2 regions of the Cellulomonas sp. NS3 genome follow, and region 2 is predicted to be linked to the other one. Evidence: riboswitches for the same ligand, from Rfam matches in the RefSeq annotation. Region 2 holds a riboswitch; the other holds the start of a gene.
The links. Region 2 has a riboswitch for thiamine pyrophosphate ahead of NXY84_RS14225 (Ykof family thiamine-binding protein). Riboswitches for the same ligand answer to the same signal wherever they lie in the genome.
Positions count from the first base shown of each region.

Region 1: it holds a riboswitch for thiamine pyrophosphate, as region 2 does, so the genes downstream of both, thiM (hydroxyethylthiazole kinase) here and NXY84_RS14225 (Ykof family thiamine-binding protein) in region 2, are expected to answer to the same signal.

Region 1 covers NZ_CP103289.1:2,032,063-2,042,213, reverse strand. The annotation lists gene argC (N-acetyl-gamma-glutamyl-phosphate reductase) at 1-388, opposite strand, end outside; gene NXY84_RS09360 (SufE family protein) at 447-887, opposite strand; gene NXY84_RS09355 (sulfurtransferase) at 936-1,838, opposite strand; gene NXY84_RS09350 (quinone oxidoreductase family protein) at 1,997-2,983, shown strand; gene NXY84_RS09345 (GNAT family N-acetyltransferase) at 2,980-3,516, shown strand; gene thiD (bifunctional hydroxymethylpyrimidine kinase/phosphomethylpyrimidine kinase) at 3,563-5,197, opposite strand; gene NXY84_RS09335 (thiamine phosphate synthase) at 5,158-5,844, opposite strand; gene thiM (hydroxyethylthiazole kinase) at 5,841-6,719, opposite strand; TPP riboswitch at 6,712-6,825, opposite strand; gene pheT (phenylalanine--tRNA ligase subunit beta) at 7,053-9,611, opposite strand; gene pheS (phenylalanine--tRNA ligase subunit alpha) at 9,611-10,151, opposite strand, start outside.
Region 2 covers NZ_CP103289.1:3,111,762-3,121,912, forward strand. The annotation lists gene NXY84_RS14200 (metal ABC transporter substrate-binding protein) at 1-819, opposite strand, end outside; gene NXY84_RS14205 (metallophosphoesterase family protein) at 917-2,737, opposite strand; gene NXY84_RS14210 (LLM class F420-dependent oxidoreductase) at 2,895-3,668, opposite strand; gene NXY84_RS14215 (hypothetical protein) at 3,768-5,540, opposite strand; gene NXY84_RS14220 (glutathione S-transferase family protein) at 5,684-6,724, shown strand; TPP riboswitch at 6,806-6,928, shown strand; gene NXY84_RS14225 (Ykof family thiamine-binding protein) at 7,047-7,802, shown strand; gene NXY84_RS14230 (ECF transporter S component) at 7,799-8,482, shown strand; gene NXY84_RS21760 (ABC transporter ATP-binding protein) at 8,479-10,140, shown strand; gene NXY84_RS14245 (energy-coupling factor transporter transmembrane component T family protein) at 10,137-10,151, shown strand, end outside.

The DNA.
Region 1 (10,151 bases), 1.1 Mb from region 2:
GCAGCAGCTCGGGCAGCCCGTAGGGCCAGGTGCCGGCGTGCGGGTTGCCGTAGAACGCCTCCCACGCGGCGGCGTCGACGAGCCGGTGGTCGGCGCCGAGGTCCAGGACGAGCGCGGCGTCCCCGAGCTCGGCCGCGACCGCCCCAGACGCGCCGTGCGGCAGCGCGAGGACGACGACGTCGTGCCCCGCGAGCTGCTCGACGTCGGTCGGCGCGAGCACGCGGTCGGCGAGCCGGCGCAGGTGCGGCTGGTGCTCGCCCAGGCGGGTCCCGGCGTTGGAGTGCGCCGTGACCGTGCGGATCTCGGCCTCGGGGTGGTCGAGCAGCAGGCGGAGCATCTCCCCGCCCGCGTACCCGCTCGCGCCGGCGACCGCCACGGTGAACGTCATGTGCATGACCATACACCCAAGTGCATAGTCACTACGACGGGGCTCGCCGTCGAAGGACCTACGCGCCGACCTGCTCGCGCACCTGCCGCTTGGTCCGCTCGAGCATCCCCGTCATCCCCCGCAGCCGCAGCGGGCTCACCGCCTCGGTCAGGCCGATCGTGAACGGGTAGTCGTCGGGCAGCGCGAGCACCTCCTGCGCGGTGAGCCCCTCGAGGCCCTCCGCGAGGATCGCGGCGAAGCCCCGCGTCGTGGGCGCCTCGGGCGGGGCGGACGCATAGAAGTGCACGATCCCGTCGCCGTCGACCTCCGAGAAGGCGCGCACGGGCGACTGGCACTCCTCGACGCGCTCGAGCAGGCCCGGCTGCGCGGCGTAGCGCTCGGGCAGCTCGGGCAGCTCGCGGGAGAACTCCAGCAGCAGCTGCAGGCGGTCCGGCTGCGGGACGGCGAGGAACTCCTCGCGGATCCGTGCGAAGGCCTCGGGGACGTGGGTCTCAGCCATGGGACCGATCCTCCCACCTTCTCCGGACCGCCTGGCAGCCCGCGGGGCTCACGCCGGGAGGCTCCCCGGCTCCTCGCCCTTGACGATCGGGACGCGCACCGAGTTCCCCCACTCGGTCCACGAGCCGTCGTAGTTGCGGACGTTGTCGAGGCCCAGGAGGTGCTTGAGCGCGAACCACGTGTGGCTCGACCGCTCGCCGATGCGGCAGTACGTGATGACCTGGTCGTCCGGGGCCAGACCGAGGCCGCCGTCCTGGTAGATCGCCTCGAGCTCGGCACGCGACTTGTACGTCCCGTCCGCAGCGACCGCCGTCGCCCACGGCACGTTGCGGGCCGTCGGGATGTGGCCCGTGCGCAGCGCGCCCTCGTTCGGGTAGTCGGGCATGTGCGCGAGCTCGCCCGTGTACTCCTTGGGCGAGCGGATGTCGACGATCGGGTTGCCGAGGTGCGCGAGGACGTCCTCCTTGAACGCCCGCAGCGTCCGGTCGTCCCGCTCGACGACCGGGTACTCGACGGGCGTCGGCGTCGGGACCTCGGTCGTGATCTCGCGGCCCTCGGCGATCCACGTGTTCCGGCCACCGTCGAGCAGCCGCACGTCCTCGTGGCCGAACAGCGACAGCACCCACAGCGTGTAGGCGGCCCACCAGTTGTTCTTGTCGCCGTAGATCACGACGGTCGTGTCGCGCCCGATGCCCTTGGAGCCGAGCAGCTGCGCGAGGCGCTCGCCGTCGACGTAGTCGCGCACGTCGGCGTCGTTGAGGTCCGTGTGCCAGTCGATCTTGACCGCGCCCGGGATGTGCCCCGTCTCGTACAGCAGCACGTCCTCGTCCGACTCGACGACGACCAGACCCTCGGCGCCGAGGTGGTCGGCGAGCCACTGGGTCGTCACGAGACGCTCCGGGTGCGCGTACTGCGCGAGCTTCTCCGACGTCCTGTCGATCTCCACCGTCATGCCCAGCTCCGTCCGCCGTGGAGCCCCCGTCGGACCCCGCGGGCCTGAGCCTGCGAGCGGGGCGCGGGGCGCGTCAAGGCGGGACGGCGAGGTGCACACATCGTGAGACGCCGTGTCCGCCGCGGATGATCCGGCCGGCGACCGGCGTTGCGCCCGGCGTGCAGACGATCCAGGCCGGCAGCGCCGGCGGCCCCGAGGTCCTCGAGCTCGTCGAGCTCCCCACGCCCGAGCCCGGGCCCGGACAGGTCCGCGTGCGCGTCGCCGCGGCGGGCGTGAACTTCATCGACACCTACCGCCGGTCGGGGCTGTACCCGGTCCCGTTCCCGCACGTCGTGGGCGGCGAGGGCGCGGGCACGGTCGACGCGCTCGGCGACGGGGTCACCGGGCTCGGCGTCGGCGACCGCGTCGCGTGGGCGTCCGGCGCTCCAGGCTCCTACGCCGAGCAGGTGCTGCTCGACGCGGAGCACGCGGTGCCGGTGCCGGAGGGCGTCGACCTCACGACGGCCGCGGCGCTGCTGCTCCAGGGCATGACCGCGCACTACCTCGTCTCCTCGACGTTCCCCGTGACCGCCGGCCAGGACGTGCTGGTGCACGCCGCGGCCGGGGGCGTCGGTCTGCTCCTGACCCAGCTCGCCGTCGCCCGGGGCGCGCGGGTGCTGGCCACGGTCGGGGCGGCGGAGAAGGAGGACCTGGCGCGCGGTGCCGGGGCCGCCGAGGTGGTCCGGTACGACCTGCTCGACGACCTGGCGACCGCGCTCCCCGCGCGCGTGCGCGAGCTCACCGGCGGCGCCGGTGTGCACACGGTGTTCGACGGCGTGGGGCGTGCGACGTTCGACGCCTCGCTCGCGTCGCTGCGCCCGCGCGGCGGCCTCGCGCTCTTCGGCGCCGCGTCCGGGCCCGTCCCCCCGCTGGACCCGCAGCGGCTCAACTCCGCCGGCTCGCTGTTCCTGACCCGCCCCACGCTCGCGCACTACACCGCGACGCGCGAGGAGCTTCTCTGGCGGGCCGGCGAGCTGCTCGACGCCGTCGCCGCCGGCACGCTCGACGTCCGGGTCGGGGCGACGTTCGCGCTGCGCGACGCCGCGGACGCGCACCGCGCGCTCGAGGGGCGCGCCACGACCGGGAAGGTCGTCCTCGTCCCGTGAGCGTCCCCCAGCCTGCCTCCGCCGTCGACTCCCCCGTCCCGCGCGCGGCCCACCCGGACGACGTCCCCGCGCTCGCCGTGCTCAATGACGCCGCCGTCCCGGCCGTCAACGCGCTCGGCGCCGCCGGGCTGGCCGCGCACCTGCCCGCGTGCGACGTCGCACTCGTCGTCGACGACCCCGCAACCGGCGCGCCGCTCGCGTTCCTGCTCGCGCTCGCCCCCGGGGCCGCGTACGCGAGCGAGAACTACCGGTGGTTCTCGACCCACCGGCCCGGCTCGCTGTACGTCGACCGGATCGTCGTCGCGCCGCACGGGCACGGCCGTGGCGTCGGACGCGCGCTCTACGACGCGGTGGACGCCGCCGCCGTGCGGGCCGGGCTCGGCGAGGTCACGTGCGAGGTCAACCTCGACCCGCCCAACCCCGCGTCGCTCGCGTTCCACCGGCGGCTCGGCTTCGCGCAGGTCGGGGAGCAGGTGACGTCCGGCGGAGCGGTCCGCGTGGCGCTGCTCGCGCGGGAGGTCGGCGCGGCCTGAGGGCGGCGGCAGGCTCCGCTCCGCACGTGCGGCGCGGAGCCCTCGCTCAGCGCACGCCGGCCGGCTCGCGCTCGGCCGTCGATCGCGACGGCTCCGGCCACGACGGCATCGACGTGCCCTGCGCGAAGAACAGCCACTCGTGCCGGCACGAGCGCACGAAGGCCTCGAGCATGCGCGCGCGCTCCGCCGGACCGGCGGACCGGGCCGCGTCGTCGGTCAGCTCGCGCGCCCGGTCCGACGCCCGCGCGAACTCGGGGTCGCCGTACGTCGCGATCCAGTCGGCGTACGGGTGCCCGTCGAGCTCGGACCGGGCCAGCAGGCGCGCGCCGATGTCCGCGTACAGCCAGTAGCACGGGAGCACCGCGGCGACGAGCTCCGTGTACGAGCCGGTCGCCGCGACCGCGCGCAGGTGGTCGGTGTACGCGGCGGTCACCGGTGACGTCGCCGCGCCGCCCTCGGCCACGCCGTACCGCCCCAGCCACCGCCGGTGGAGGTCCGACTCCACCGCGAGGCAGTGGTGCGCGCCGCGCGCGAAGAACTCCTGCGCCCCGCGGTCCGGGGCGAGCTCGCTCGCCCGCGCCAGGACGCGGGAGTACTCGCGCAGGTACAGCGCGTCCTGCGCGAGGTAGAACGCGAACTGCTCCGGCGCGAGCGTCCCGGCGGCGAGCCCGCGGACGAACGCCAGCGCGTCGCAGGCCTCCCGCAGGTCCGCGACCTGCTCCCAGGCCTCGTCGGTGAAGCGCCGCGCGCTGCCCTGCCGGTGCGCGTGGTCGACGGGACCGTTGCCGGTCCCGACCTGCAGCGCGGCCCCGGCCCGGAGGGCGCCCGTGAGCCACTCCTTGGCCTCGCGCACCGCCGTGACCCAGTCGTCGCGCTGCGGGCGCAGGGTCGCGACCGCGGCGGACAGCGAGCAGCCGGTCCCGTGCGTGTGGAGCGTCGCCACGCGCGGCGCGTCGATCTCGACGGTCCCCTCGGTGGTCACGACGGCGTCTGGGCTCCGGCCGGGCTCCCCCGCGAGGTGACCGCCCTTCACCAGCACCGCGACCTCGTGCAGGCGGGCGAGCCGCACCCCCTGGTCGAGCGCCTCGGGCCACGTCGCAGCGACCGGCTCGCCGAGCAGGACCGCGAGCTCGGGCAGGTTGGGCGTCACGAGGTCGGCGTGCGCGAGCAGCGACCGCACGGCGTCCTCGGCACCGCCGTCGAGCAGCCGGTCCCCGCTCGTCGCGACCATGACCGGGTCGAGCACGACGTGCGGCGGCCGGTGCGCCGCGAGCCACGCACCGAGCTCGCGGGCGACGGCCTCGGTCGCGACCATGCCGATCTTCAGCGCGTCGACCGTGACGTCGTCGCTCACCGCGTCGAGCTGAGCGCGCAGGAACGCGGGGTCGGGCACGTGGCTCGTGCGCACGCCGCGGGTGTTCTGCGCGACGAGCGCGGTGACCACGGCCATGCCGTACCCGCCGTGCGCGGCGATCGACTTGAGGTCCGCCTGGATCCCGGCACCCCCGGTCGGGTCCGTGCCCGCGACCGACAGGACGCGCGGACGGCTCGGTCCGCCCGGTGCACCGAAGCGGAGACGGTCCGGCGCGGCGTCGAGCCCCGGCCGGTCCGCCGGGACGGGCGCGGCCCCGAGCGGCGGGGTCACGAGGCGCTCGCGGCGTGCGAGCGGGCCCGCGCCCACGCGGCGACGAGCTCGGTCGCCGCGGCGTACGGCGCGGGGTGCGAGCACACCGCGGACACCACCGCCAGGCCCACGGCGCCCGCGAGGCGCACCGGCTCGGCGTCCTCGACGGTCAGCCCGCCGATCGCGACGACCGGCAGCGTGGACCGGCGCGCGACCTCGGCGAGCCCGTCGAGGCCGATGGGGTCCGCGGCGTCCGGCTTGGTCGGGGTCGCGCGGACCGGTCCGGCACCGAGGTAGTCGACCACCCCGGTCCGCAGCGCCGCGTCGACGTCCTCGTCGCGCGCGGCCGAGACGCCGATGAGCGTCCCGGCACCCAGCAGCCGTCGCGCGTCCACGGCCGGGAGGTCGGACTGCCCGAGGTGCACGCCGTCCACGCGCGCTCCCCGGCGGCGGGCCGCGAGCACGACGTCGACCCGGTCGTCGACCACGAGCGCGGGCGGACCGACGAACCGCGCGAGCCGGCCCGCCGCGGCGACCGTGAGGTCGAGCAGCGCGCGCACGTCGCGGTCCTTGGCGCGCAGCTGGACGACGCCGAGCCCGGCGTGCGCCGCGGCGTCCACGACGTCCAGCGGATCGTGCCCGGCCCCCTCGCAGACCGCGGCGTCGAGCACGAGGTACGGACCCGGGGGCAGCGCGGCGCTCATGCGCGGGGCCCCGCGGCCGTCAGCGCGCCGACGTGCAGACCTGCGGCCGCACGCTCGACCAGCCTGTCCGCGGTCAGGGCGTACACGGCATCGACGAACGCCGCGGCGAACGACCCGGGCCCGCGCGCCACGAGGGCGGCGTCGGTCGCGGCCTCGTTGAACCAGGCGCTGGCCGTGACCGCCGCGACGAGCGGGCTCGCGACGGCGCTCGTCGCGGCGACGAGCCCGCCGAGCGCGCACCCTCCCCCGGTCACCAGCGTCAGGAGCGGGTCGCCGCCGGTGATCCGCACGACCGTCACGCCGTCGGTCACGAGGTCCGTCGCGCCCGAGACCGCCACGACCGCCCCCGTGCGCCCGGCGACCGCCACGGCGGCGGTGAGCGCGTCGTCGACGTCGTCGCGCGCGTCGACCCCGCGCCCCGCGGAGGAGAGCCCGGCGAGCGCCCGGATCTCGCTCGCGTTGCCCCGGACCACCGCCGGAGTGTGCACGAGGATCTCCGCCGCGAGCCGCGTCCGGAGCGAGAGCACCCCGACCGCGACGGGGTCGAGGACCCACGGCGTGCGGGCACCCTGCGCCGCGGCGACCGTCGAGCGGATCGACACGCGGTGGTCCGCACCCATCGTCCCGAGGTTCACGAGCACCGCGTCCGCGACGTGCGCGAGCTCCTCCGCCTCGCCCGGCGTCGCGACCATCGCCGGGGACGCGCCCGCGGCGAGCAGCACGTTCGCGACCAGGTTGACGGTCACCTCGTTCGTGAGGCACTGCACGAGCGGCGTGCGGTGCCGGACCTGCTCGGCAGCCTCGTGCACCGCGCCGAGGAGCGCGTCACGCTCCGTGGCCGAGCCGGCCGGGTCGTTCTCAGGCGCATGAGTCATCTCATGACATCCCTTCGCTAGTACGAACTAGATCAGGTTCGACGGGTGTGATCTCAGCTCGCCCGCACCGGTCGCAGCCGGTACGCGAGCACCCCGTGTCATTCGCGGATCACCCTATTCGGACACGCCCCGCGCCGGAAGCGTTCCGCGCGCCGTCACGGGCGCGTCGCCGTGGCGTGTCGGCGCACACCTCCCCGGGCACGCCGGCCGCAGGGCTGTCGGCGGGTGGTCGTCTCCTCCCGCGAGCGCCGGCCCGTGACCCGCTCGACGGCGGACGACGAGGGCGCCCGCCCCCCGGGAGGGGGACGGGCGCCCTGGTGCGCGCTCGACGGGTCAGGCGCGGAGCCGTGCCCCGAACTGCCGGTCCACCTCGGCGACGACCGCCTCGCGCACCGCGGCCGTCTCGTCCGCGGTCAGGGTGCGGTCAGCCGCGCGCAGACGCAGCGAGAACGCGAGCGACTTCTTGCCGTCCCCGACCTGCGGCCCGGTGTACACGTCGAACAGCCGCAGCTCCTCGAGGACGTCGCCCGCCGGGCTCGACACCGCACCGGCCCGGACCGCCGCCTGCACGTCGCCCGCGGGCACCTCGGCGTCGACCACGAGCGCGACGTCCTCCTTCGCGACCGGGAACGTCGAGACCTCGACGACCTGGACGGGCTCGGTCGGCGCCGCCGCGAGCAGCACGTCGAGGTCGACCTCGAACGCCGCGGCCCGCGACGGGAGCCCGAGCGCCGCGACGACCTTCGGGTGCAGCTCGCCCGCGTGCCCGGCCAGCGTCCCGTCCGCCGTCTCGAGGCGCGCGCACCGGCCCGGGTGCCACGGCGCGTGGTCCCCGTCCTGGCGCACCACGAGCTCGACCCCGAGCGTGCGCGCGACCAGCAGGGCGCCCGCGACCGCGTCGGAGTGGTCCGCACGCCGGCCCGGACCCCACCAGCCGGCGGGGTCGCGCTGCCCGGTCAGGACCCCGGCGAGACGCCGCGGCTGCGCCGGGACCGCGGCCCGGAGCGCCGTGAGGTCCGCGTCGGACGGCCGAACCCCGCCCGGCAGGCGCGGTGCCGGCTGCGCACCGGCGGCCGGGCGGGTCACGAGCCCGATCTCGAAGACCGCGAGGTCGGTCGTCCCGCGGCTCACGTTGCGGCGCGCCGTGTCGAGCAGCGTCGCGAGCAGGCTCGTGCGCATCTCGGGCTGCGAGTCGTCGAGCGGGTTGACGAGCCGGACCGCGCGGCGCCGGTCGTCGTCCGCCGGGAGGCCGAGCACGTCGTGCTGCTCGGGGGCGACGAACGGGTAGCTCAGCGTCTCGACCCAGCCCGCCCCGACGAGGGCGCCCGCGACCGCCCGGCGAGCGCGCTGACCGTCGGTCAGCCCTCGCCCGACGGGTGCGACGGGCAGCACGGACGGGATCTCGGAGTACCCGCGCAGGCGCGCGACCTCCTCGACCAGGTCGACCGGCACGGCCAGGTCCGGGCGCCAGCTCGGCACCCGCACGCGCACGCGGCCCGGCGCGTCGGCGTCGGTGACCTCGCAGCCGATCTCGGTGAGCGTCTCCCGCACCTGCTCGGGGGTGTACGCGACGCCGACGAGCCGCGACGGCAGGTCGAGGGCGAGCTCGACGACCGGCGGCTCGCTCGTGCGGTCCACGTCGGTGAGCTCGGCGTCGGGCGTCCCGCCGCCGTGCTCGACGAGCAGCTCGACGACCCGGGCGACCGCGACGCGCGCGAGCCGGGGGTCGACGCCGCGCTCGAAGCGCTTGGCCGCCTCGCTCGGGAGCTTGTGGCGCCGTGCCGTGCGAGCGACGCTGATCGCGTCGAAGTGCGCCGCCTCGACGAGCAGGTCGGTCGTCGACTCGCCGACCTCGGACTCCGCACCGCCCATCACGCCGGCCAGGCCCAGGATGTGGCTCGCGCGCGCACCCGCCGGGCTGTCCGTGACGAGCAGGTCCTCGGTGGACAGCACGCGGTCCTGGCCGTCGAGGGTGCGCAGCCGCTCACCCTCGCGGGCCCGCCGCACCACGACGGGCGCCGTGAGCTGCGCGAGGTCGTAGGCGTGCAGCGGCTGGCCGAGGTCCAGCATCACGTAGTTCGTCACGTCGACCGCGAGCGAGAGCGGCCGCATCCCGGCCTGGGTCAGCCGGCGCTGCATCCACGCAGGCGACGGGTCCGACGCGGCGACCCCGCGCACGACCTGCGCGACGAACCGGTCCGCGCCCGACACACCGTCGATCGGCGCGTCGTCGTCGAGCTCGACGGCGAAGCCCCCGCCCGCGGGCGCGTCCGGCACGGGCACCCCCGGGTCACGGAACGTCGCGCCGGTCGCGTGGGAGTACTCGCGGGCCACGCCGCGCATCGAGAAGCAGTAGCCGCGGTCCGGCGTCACGTTGATCTCGAGGACCTCCTCGCCGAGCCCCAGGAGCTCGCGCGCGTCGGTCCCCGGCTCGGCGTCGAGCCCGAGCCGCGAGATCACGATGATGCCGTCGTGGTCCTCGCCGAGCCCGAGCTCGCGCGCCGAGCAGATCATGCCGTCGGACACGTGCCCGTACGTCTTGCGCGCGGCGATCGGGAACGGCCCGGGCAGCACCGCGCCGGGCAGCGCGACGACGACGCGGTCGCCCACGTCGAAGTTGTGCGCCCCGCACACGATCCCGCGCGGCGAGCCGTCCTCCTCGTTGTGCGCGCCGACGTCGACACGGCACCAGTTGATCGTCTTGCCGTTCTTCTGCGGCTCCGGGGTGCGCTCGACGACCTCACCGACCACGAGCGGCCCCGTGACGGCGGCGGGGTGGATCGCCTCCTCCTCGAGGCCGACGCGGACGAGGTCCGCGGCGAGCTGCTCGGCCGTCGTGCCGGCCGGGAGGTCGACGTGCTCGGCGAGCCACGTCAGCGGGATGCGCGGCATCAGGCCACCCCTCCCAGCTGCGCGGAGAACCGCACGTCGCCCTCGACCATGTCGCGCATGTCGGCGATGCCGTGGCGCAGCATCAGCGCGCGCTCGACCCCGACCCCGAACGCGAACCCGGAGTACACGTCGGGGTCGATGCCCGCGGCGCGCAGCACGTTCGGGTTGACCATCCCGCACCCTCCCCACTCGATCCAGCCGGGTCCGCCCTTCTTCTGGGGGAACCACAGGTCCATCTCCGCGCTCGGCTCCGTGAACGGGAAGTACGCGGGCCGCAGGCGCGTGCGTGCCTCGGGACCGAAGACCGAGCGGGCGAAGTGGTCCAGCGTGCCCTTGAGGTGCGCCATCGTCAGGCCCTTGTCGACCGCGAGGCCCTCGACCTGGTGGAACACCGGCGTGTGCGTCGCGTCGAGCTCGTCGGTGCGGAACACCTTGCCCGGGCACGCGATGTACACGGGCAGCTCGCGCTCGAGCAGCGTGCGCGCCTGCACGGGCGAGGTGTGCGTGCGCAGCACGAGGCCCGACGCCTCCCCCGGCTCG
Region 2 (10,151 bases):
TGCGACCTGCTCCTGCGCGGTCGGCGACACGGTCGACTCGCAGAAGACCGCCGGGACGTCGCGGTCGCGCACGAGGTCGATCGCGCGCGCGACCTGCTGCGGCGTGCCCTGCCGCTCGGCGTTGACCGGCCACAGCGACGCCTCGGCGAGCCCGGCGTCGCGCGCGAGGTAGGAGAACGCGCCCTCGCACGTCACGAGCGCGCGTCGCTCGGGCTCGAGCCCGGCGAGCTCGTCGCGCAGGCGCTCCCCCAGCGCGGTGATCCGCTCGGTGTAGGCGGTGGCGTTCGCGCGGTAGTCGGCGGCGTGCGCCGGGTCGAGATCGGCGAGGGCGCGCTCGATGTTGGCGACGTAGGTCGCGGCGGCGTCGGGCGACATCCAGGCGTGCGGGTTGGCGTGCCCCTCGGCGGCGCCGCTCGCGATCGGCAGCGTGGCGATGCCGTCGGTCAGCGTGACGTGGGGCGCGCCGACGCGGTCGACGAAGCGGTCGAACCACGCCTCGAGGCCGAGCCCGTTGTCCAGCACGAGGTCGGCGTCCTGCGCGCGGCGCAGGTCGTCGGGCGTCGGCTCGTAGCCGTGGATCTCGGCGCCGACCTTGGTGACGGACTCGACGCGCACGTGCCCGCCGCCGACGACGCGCGCCATGTCGGCGAGGACCGTGAACGTCGCGAGCACGACCGGGCGGTCGTCGTCGGGCGCGGCGACCGCTGCGGCGCGCTCCCCCGCACCCGCGGGCGCGCACCCGCTCAGCGCGAGTGCTGCGGCGCTCGCGAGCAGCGCGGCGCATCGCATCGTGGCCGTGCGAAACCGAGAGTTCGGCATGCCGAACATCCTGCCACTCCCCGGGCGGGGCGCCACCGGTGCGGCGCGCCGAGCGGGCCGCTCAGCGCGCGGGGGCCGAGCGCCCCCGCACCCGCCGTCAGGAGGCCGGGTCCGCGGCCGCGTCGTCGGCGAGCTCGTCGGGCGCCGCCGAGACCGGCGCCGGACGCGGCCACGCGACCCGCGGCCCCACCGACACCGCGGCGTCGGTCCCGACCTGCACGAGCTGGTAGTCGAGGAGGCGCGCCTCGTCCGGGTCGAAGCGCAGGACGGTGAGCTCGGCGGTGCTGCGCAGCGGACCCACCGTGGGCTGGCCCGGGGCCGCGCCCGCGGTGCTCGCGCTGACGAAGCGGATCCCCGCCCCGACCTGCTCGGGCCCGGAGCGCACGTGCTTGTGCCCCGAGAGCTGGGCGGGCACGCAGCCGCGCTCGAGCGCCGCGTCCCCGATGGGCGGGGTGTGGATGAGCAGGAGGTCGACCCGCTCGTCCTCGCACGCGACGTCGGCGAGCCGCTCGCGCGCCTCGCTGGGTGACTCGGCGCTCGACCGCGAGGTGCCGGCGCCGATCCGGGTCTCGCGCGGGTCCCGGTCGCCGAGGATGCGGACGCCGGCGACCTCGACGACCTCGCCGCCGAGGACCGTCGCGCCCGCCTTGCGGTACGCGGCCTCGGTCTCGCGCGAGTCGTGGTTGCCCGGCGACACCACGACCGGCACGCCGCCCGCGGCCCGCGCGAACGTCGTCACGCAGTACTGCTCGACAGCGGTGCCGTCGATGGTCGTGTCGCCGCCGTCGAGCAGCACGTCGGCCTCGGAGAGCTCGACGAGCGCGCGGATCACCGGGGCCATCCCGACGTTGCAGTGCAGGTCCGTGACCAGCACGAGCACGACCGGCTCGGCGGCCTCGTCGTCCTCCTGCGCGTCCTGGGCGTCGCCGGTCCGGGTCGGGGTGGCCGACGGGCTCGGCGACGCCTCCGGGGTGTCGCGGCTCGCAGGCGCGCCCTGCGCGGGGGCCACGGACGCGGCGTCCGCCGCCGGGGGGCTCGACGGCGTCGCCGGGGCGCCGTCCGGCACCGTGAACGCGGCCTGCTCGGCGTGCGCCGCCTCGATGCGCGCCGAGCGCTCGGCCCACGCCTCGTCGAGCGACTGCTCGGCGCGCGCGTAGAACTCGGTGTTCGAGCGGTAGGCCTCGACCGCGTAGGAGCCGTAGGTGTCGATGACCCCGCCCAGCCGGCCCGTGACCCGGGCGCCCTCGAGCGGGGTGCCCGCGAACACCGCGGACGCGACGGGCTGCGACTCGTGCGCACCGCCCCCGGTGCTGGCCGTCAGCACCCCCAGCCCGACCACGACGACCGTGCCGCCCGCGACGAGCCGGCGCGCCTGCGGGGCGAGCGCCGCCGCGAGCTCCTCGCGGCGCGCGTGACCGAGCAGCAGGCGGCCGAGCGCGACGAGCACGGTGACCACCGCGAGCGCCCCGAGGGTGCGCCACAGCGCGTCGGTCACGAGGGCGCGCACGGCGTCCTGCAGCGTCGCCTGCGGACCCGCGAAGAACTGCAGGTACCCCTGCAGGTCGCTGCTCAGCGCGGTCAGCGTCGTCGCCGGGTCGACCGCGGTGACGCCCGACGGGATCTCCCGGACCGTCACCCGCGCGCCCAGGCCGAGGGGCACCGGGGAGTCGATCTCGAGCGTGCCGAGCGGGCCCAGGTCGAGCGTGACCGTGCCGTCGGTCGTCACGTCGTAGCGCGCCTCGTGCGGCCCGAGGCTCCCGTCGGCGGTCGCCGTCGTGACCCCGAAGACGAGCGACCCGAGCAGCACGAGCAGCGCCGGCACCCCGAGGCGCAGCCAGGCCGGCAGCCGGGGGGCGGTGTCCTCGCGCGCCGGCGCGTCGTCCGCGGGCAGGTGCGCCGCGGGGTCGGGCCGGGTCATGCGTCGAGCCTAGGTCGGGCCCACGGGCCGATCGAGCGCGGCGCCGGGTGGACCTGCGGGTGGAACCCCGTGCGCCGCACGGCCGCGTGCCGGGCGGTGCGGGGAGCGGTGCGTGCGGGGACCGGCCCGCGGGCGGACCGGTCTCCGTCCGGCCGGCTCAGCGGCGCGAGTCCCGCCACGCGACCCACTCGTGGGTCAGCGACAGGTCGAAGTCCGGTCCCCCGGCGCTCACGGTGAACAGCGTCACGCCGGCCGCGACGAGCTCGTCCGCGACCTCACCCGGGGGCGCCTGCACGGCGACCGAACGCTCGACCTGCGACGCGTCACGCCCGACGGCCTCGCCGTGCTCGTCGAGGATCGCGCTCTTGCGCCGCAGCGTCTCGACGTCGCCGAACGAGTGCCACGCGTCGGCGTGCTGCGCGACGATCCGCAGCGTCTTCTTCTCGCCGCCGCCGCCGATGAGGATCGGGATGTCCCGCGTCGGCACCGGGTTCGACTTCTGCCACCGCGCCTTGATCCGCGGCAGCGCCTCACCGAGGTCCGCGATCCGCGAGCCGGCGGTCCCGAACTCGTAGCCGAACTCGTCGTAGTCCTTCTCGAACCAGCCCGCGCCGATCCCGAGGATCAGGCGCCCGCCCGAGATGTGGTCGACCGTCCGGGCCATGTCCGCGAGCAGCTCGGGGTTGCGGTAGGAGTTGCAGGTCACGAGCGCACCGATCTCGACGCGGCTCGTCTGCTCGGCCCACGCGCCCAGCATCGTCCAGCACTCGAAGTGCTTGCCGTCCGGGTCGCCGTAGAGCGGGAAGAAGTGGTCCCAGTTGAAGATGATGTCGACGCCCGCGTCCTCGGCGGCGCGGACGGCGTCGCGGAGCTGGGCGTAGTCGGCGTGCTGCGGCTGGAGCTGGACCCCGATGCGGATGTCATGCGTCATGCGAGCGACCCTAGGGCCCGCGCGCGGGTGCCACATCTCGCGCGGGCGCGGTCGGGCGCACGGCCCGGGGCCCCGGCCGACGACCCGGCGCCGGCGGTCCTACTGGTACGTGACCAGGTCCGGGACCGGCTGGACCTGCATGGTCTGCACCGGGTCGAGCATGGGCACGTCCTCGTCGTAGAAGTTCTTCCAGCCCCACCGCAGCTGGGGCTGGGCACCCTCGCGCAGACGCGCCCACGTGCCGGCCTTCGCGGGCTGGCCGCCCTGGCCGTCGACGTGCACGAGCAGCGCGAGCTCGTCGTGGCTCAGGTCGAGCCGCTCGCGCTCGGTGATCATGCGCGGCTGGAACTGGTGCAGGACGAGCATCTTCTGCGGCAGGGCCCGCTCGCGCGTGAAGGCCGCGAGCCACGCGATGACGGCGTTGACCTCGTCGACGCCGACGGACCCGATCTGGCGCAGGTGCACCTGGTCGGGCGCGAGGCGCCACTCCGGGTCGAGCGCGAGCCCGACGTGCGGCAGCGCGAGCAGCTCGGCGTACGCCTGGGCCTGCGTCACGAAGTCGGTGCGACCGGGCTGCAGGTCGAGGATCACGAGCATCCCGGCGGCCCCGGCGGCGTCCACGAGCGGGCGCAGGTCCTCGACCGCGCGGCGGCGCGAGTAGCTGCCGTCCGCCTCGGCGCCGCTCGACGCGATCGTCGCGATGATCTCGAGCGTCGGGACGACCGTGTCCGACGTCAGCGTCCGGTAGGGCGCGGCGTGGGCGTCGGCGCGCGCGAGCGTCGCGGGGACGTCCTGCTCGCCGAGCACGCCGAGCGCGCCGGTGCCGGGGGTGCCGTACAGGGCGACGTACCGCTTGCCGGGCTGGCCGGGGAGCGTGGGGAAGACGAGCTGGCCGCCGCCCGGCAGCTGCACCCCCGTGGCCGCCGACGCGACGCGGGGGGCGAGGAGCTCGGGGGTCCCGAACGCCGAGCCCAGCGCGAGCACGGCCTGCGGGGCGGCCGCAGCGAGGGCCTCGACGCTCGCGGCGGTCGCGCGCGGGTCGCCGCCGGGCACCACCGCGACCGGGACACCCGCGGCGCGCGCGGTCGCCAGCGCCGCGAGGTGCGTCGGCGAGCCGTCGGTCAGCACGAGCGCGCCGGAGGGTGCGGTGGGGCGGTCGACCCGCGGGAGGGCCCCGGACGCTCCCGTCGAGGGGCGGGCGGTGGGCGACGCGGCGTCGGCCGGCGCGTCCGGCACGAGCACCGCGGTCTGCTCCGCGGCGAGCCCGACGACCGCCTCGACCTCCTGGCCCGCGGCGACCGGCTGGACGGCGCCGAAGTCCGCGGCGGCGGCGTCCGCGAGCGCGTCCGGCAGCGCGTCGACCCCGTCGACCCCGGCGGCCGGGACGACAACGTCGACCCGGCTGCCCTCCGGCACGGTCGAGGACCCGAGCGTCAGCGCCGCATGGGTGCCGAGCCGCTCGAGCTCCGCGGCCAGGTCGGCGTCCGGCGCACCCGCGCCCGTGAGCAGCACCGGGGCACCGAGCCGGACCGCCGCCGACCCGGCGAGCAGCACCGCACGCGCGTCGTCGGCGGGGGCGAGGACGACCGCCGGCGCGGCCGTGAACAGCGCGCGGCTCGTCGCGAGCGCGACCGCCTCCGGTGCGCCGTCGGGCACGAGCGTCACCGGAGCGCCGGGGGCCTGCGCCTGCGCCGCGAGACGCTCGGACGACGGGCTCGCGCTCGCCCCGTCGGTCCGGCTGGGCCGCGGCGAGGGGTCCGCGGTGCAGGCGGCGAGCGCCACGACCGCCCCGGCGGCCACGAGCGCCAGCGCGGCACGGCCGGGGCGACGACGGCTCGGCACGGGCAGGTCGGCAGGTCCTCGGAACGGCACAGCACTCCCGGGTGACGAGGTCGTGGACGTCGCCACTCTAGGTCTCCGGGCACACCGGGGCAGACCGGGCGGTCGGCCGCCCGCGGCTCCTCGACGGCCACCTCGCCCGGGCGGCGCCCCGTCCGCCGGGAGAGGATCGGGCCATGGTCGACGAGCACAGCACCGCAGGGTCGTACGTCACGCAGGGCAGCGAGTTCACGCGCGACATGCGCTACATCGCGACCCGGATCACCGCGGACGGGCGCGACGGCTACCCCGTCGAGGCCGGCCGGTACCGCCTCGTCGTCGCGCGGGCGTGCCCGTGGGCGAACCGCTCGATCATCGTGCGGCGCCTGCTCGGGCTCGAGGACGCGATCTCGATGGGGGTGTGCGGCCCGACGCACGACGCGCGCTCGTGGACGTTCGACCTCGACCCCGGCGGCGTCGACCCGGTGCTCGGCATCGAGCGGATCCAGGACGCCTACCTCGCCCGGTTCCCCGACTACGACCGCGGCATCACGGTGCCCGCCATCGTCGACGTCGCGACCGGGGAGGTCGTGACGAACGACTTCGCCCAGATGACGCTCGACCTGTCGACCGAGTGGACGGCGTTCCACCGCGACGGCGCGCCGGACCTGTACCCGGACCCGCGCCGCGACGAGATCGACGACGTGATGCGCGGTGTCTTCCGGGACGTCAACAACGGCGTCTACCGGTGCGGGTTCGCGGGCTCGCAGGAGGCCTACGAGCGCGCCTACGACCGGCTCTTCGCCCGCCTCGACGCGCTCTCGGAGCGGCTCGCCACGCAGCGCTACCTCGTCGGCGACACCCTCACCGAGGCCGACGTGCGCCTGTTCACGACGCTCGCGCGGTTCGACGCCGTCTACCACGGGCACTTCAAGTGCAACCGGTCGAAGCTCACCGAGCTGCCGGTCCTGTGGGCGTACGCGCGCGATCTTTTCCAGACGCCTGGGTTCGGGGACACGACCGACTTCCAGCACATCAAGGAGCACTACTACGTGGTGCACGAGGACGTGAACCCCTCCCGCACCGTGCCGAAGGGGCCGGACCTGCGCGGGTGGCTCACGCCGCACCACCGCGAGCAGCTCGGCGGGCGCCCGTTCGGCGACGGCACGCCGCCCGGGCCCGTGCGACCGGGCGAGGAGGTCCCGGCCGCGCACACGGCCGCCGCGATGGCGGGCTGACCCGGGCGGGCGGTCGCCGCCGGTGGTCGACGGTCGGGCAGGGCGCTGACGCACGCCGACCGTTCTGCTACGTTCGCCCGGAACAAGCCCCCGGGGAGCGCAGGAGCGCTGAGAGTGCGGCCGGACACGCAGGTGTCCCACCCGCAGACCCGTGGAACCTGATCTGGTTCACACCAGCGTAGGGAGCAGGGCAGGTGTCGCCGGGTCCGCCCGTCGCCGCGTCCCGTCGGGCAGCCCCTCGGGCGACCCGTCGGGGGGTGCGCGCCCGGGCGGAGCCGTCGGTGCGCTCGCCGGGGGTCCGCACCGACGGTGAAGGACCGCCATGAACCCGACGCTCTCCCCTCCCCCGACCGCCCCTGCCGCGCCGGCCGTGCCGCCCACGCCCGCGACGCCCGCGCAGCTTGGGGTCGGTGCACGCTTCTCGCTGCACCCCATGACGTCGGACTTCGTGGAGGTGATCCTCGGGGCGCTCGCGGCGGGCGACGCGAGCCGGCTCGAGGTCACGACCGACGACGTGTCGACGTTCGTCCGCGGCCAGGAGGCCGACGTGCTGACCTACCTGCGCGACGTGATCGCGGCCGCCGCCTCCGGGGGCGTGCACGTCGTCGCGCAGGTGCTGCTCTCGCGCGGGTGCCCCGGCGAGGTCGCGTGCGAGCTGCCCGACGACGTCGTGCTGCACCCCGTCGACCTCCCCGCGCTGGCCCCCACCGGGCTGTGCGCGAGCGCGCACTGGGCGCTCTACCCGCTCGACGACGGCGGTCCCGACCCGCACGGGCGGGAGCGGACCGCGGACCACATGGCCGGCATCTACGCGGCGATCGACCGGGCCCGCGAGCGCGGCACGCTGACGAGGGGCGAGCACTTCGTGACCCGGCTCGACGGCGACCTCGCCGACGTGCTCGCGACGGTGGCCGACGGCTGGCTGCTCGTCGGGCGCGAGGTCCGGCACGTCACCACGCACGCGACGATCTCGCTGGGCTCGCCGAGCACGCCCGGCACGTCCGGCACAGGCACGTCCGGCGCGTCCGGCGCGTCCGGCACAGGCACGTCCGGTGCGGCCGACGAGGACGCCCGATGAGCGCCCCGGCCGCCGCGGCCCGTCCCCCGGCGACGCCCCGCCGGCGGGGGCTGACGCTCCAGGAGCTCGTGCTCGTCGCGGCGCTGGGCGTCGTCTTCGGCTTCCTGTACTGGGCGCTCGTGCAGGCGTGGGCGTGGCTCCAGCTCGCGATGGGCCCGCTCGGCGACCTCGCCCAGCACGTCCTGATCGGCGGCTGGATGGTCGTCGCGCCGCTCGCGCTGTACGTCGTGCGCAAGCCCGGGGTCGGCATCGTCGCGGAGCTGCTCGCGGCGACCATCGAGGTCGTCTTCCTGGGCTCGCCGATCGGGCCGATGCTGCTCCTCGTCGGGTTCGTGCAGGGCGCGGGCGCCGAGCTCGCGTTCGCGGCGACCCGGTACCGGCGCTACGGGTGGGGCGTCTTCGTCGCGTCGGGCGTGACCGCGGCGCTCGCGAGCCTCGCGCTCGGGACCGTGCGGTTCGGGTGGCTCGCGCAGGACTGGTTCGCCTACCGCGTCGGGCTCGAGGTCGTCAGCGGGATCGTGCTGAGCGGGATCCTGGCCAAGGTCCTCGGGGACGCGCTGCTGCGCACGGGCGTGCTCGACAACCACGCGATCGGGCGCGCGGCCCGTGCCGCCCGCGGCCGGGACGGCGCCGACCCCGGCGGTGCGCCCGCACCCGCCCCGCAGCAGGCCGGCGCGTGATCGAGGTCCGCGGGCTCTCGGTGCGCTTCCCGCGCGCCGAGGGCCCGGTCCTGCGGGGCGTCGACCTCGACGTCGCCGAGGGCGAGCGGGTGCTCCTGCTCGGGCCGTCGGGCTCGGGCAAGAGCACGCTGCTGCGCGTGCTCGCGGGCATCGTGCCGCAGACCGTGGATGCCGACGTGTGGGGCTCGGTGCGCGTCGCGGGGGAACCGGTGGTCGTCGACCCGGCGCTCCCGGGCGGCGCCGGGTCCGGGCACGATCCCGCGGTGACGGACGTCCCGACGCTCGCCCGGCGGGTCGCGACGCTGACCCAGAACCCGGCCGACCAGCTGTGCCTGCCGACGGTCCGGGACGAGGTCGCGTTCGCGCTCGAGAACCGCGCCGTCCCGGCCGAGGAGATTGGCCCGCGCGTGCACGCCGCCCTGGCGGCCGTCGGAGCCGGGCACCTCGCGGGCCGGCGCACGAGCGAGCTCTCGGGCGGCGAGGGCCAGCGGGTCGCGCTCGCGGCGGCGCTCGTCGCGGACCCGGACGTGCTCCTGCTCGACGAGCCGACGGCGCTGCTCGACCCGGTCGGCGCGCGCGGCGTCGCGGACGCGGTGCGCGCGTCCGGGGCCCGCACCTCGGTGCTCATCGAGCACCGCCTCGACGAGCTCGGCGAGCTCCCCGGCCGGCTCGTGGTGCTCGACGCGCACGGCGGCGTGCGGGCCGACGGCGCGACCGCCGAGGTCGTGCTCGACGAGGCACGCGCGCTCGCCGCGGAGGGCGTCTGGCTGCCGCTCGCGGCCGAGCTGCGCGCCGCGGGCGTCACCTCGCTCGACGCGCTCGCCCCCGGCGCCGGGCCGGACGCGCCCGGCGCCGGGCTCCCCCGGACCACCGCCGCCCCGCTGCTGCGCGGGCACGCGCTCGGCGTCCGCCGGGGCGAGCGCCGGGTGCTCGACGGCGTCTCGCTCGACGTGCACGCCGGCCGCGTGACCGCGGTCCTCGGGCTCAACGGCTCGGGCAAGAGCACGCTCCTGCACGCGCTCGCCGGGCTGCTGCCCGGCGGACCCGACTCGGGCACGGTCACCGGCGCGCGCGTCGGGATGGTCTTCCAGCAGCCCGAGCACCAGCTGCTCGCCCGGACGGTGCACGCCGAGATCGCGTACGGCCCGCGCCGCGCCCACCTGCCCGACGTGGACGAGCGGGTCGAGCGCGCGCTGCGCGAGCACGTGCTCGACGGTCTGGCGGACCACGACCCGTTCCGGCTCTCGGGCGGTCAGCAGCGGCGGCTCTCGCTCGCCGCGATGGCGGTGTGCGACCACGAGGTCCTCCTCGCCGACGAGCCGACGTTCGGCCAGGACCGCCGCACGACGCGCGCGACCGCCCGGGCGCTGACCGCGCTCGCCCGCGAGGGCCGGGGCGTGGTGCTCGTGACGCACGACCTGCGGCTCGCCGGGCTCGTCGCCGACGAGGTCCTCGTGCTGCACGCCGGCCGGGTGCTCGCGCACGGGCCCGCCGCCGCGGTGCTCGCGGACGACGACGTGCTCGCGCGCGCGGGCCTGCGGCTGCCCCCGCTGCTCGCCGCGTGGCGCTCGACCGGTCTGCCGCTGCGGCCCCTGCTCGCGGCGCTCGACGCGCGGACGGCGGGCTCCCCCGCGGCGCAGCCGGAGCGTGCCGCGTGAGCGGCCCGGGG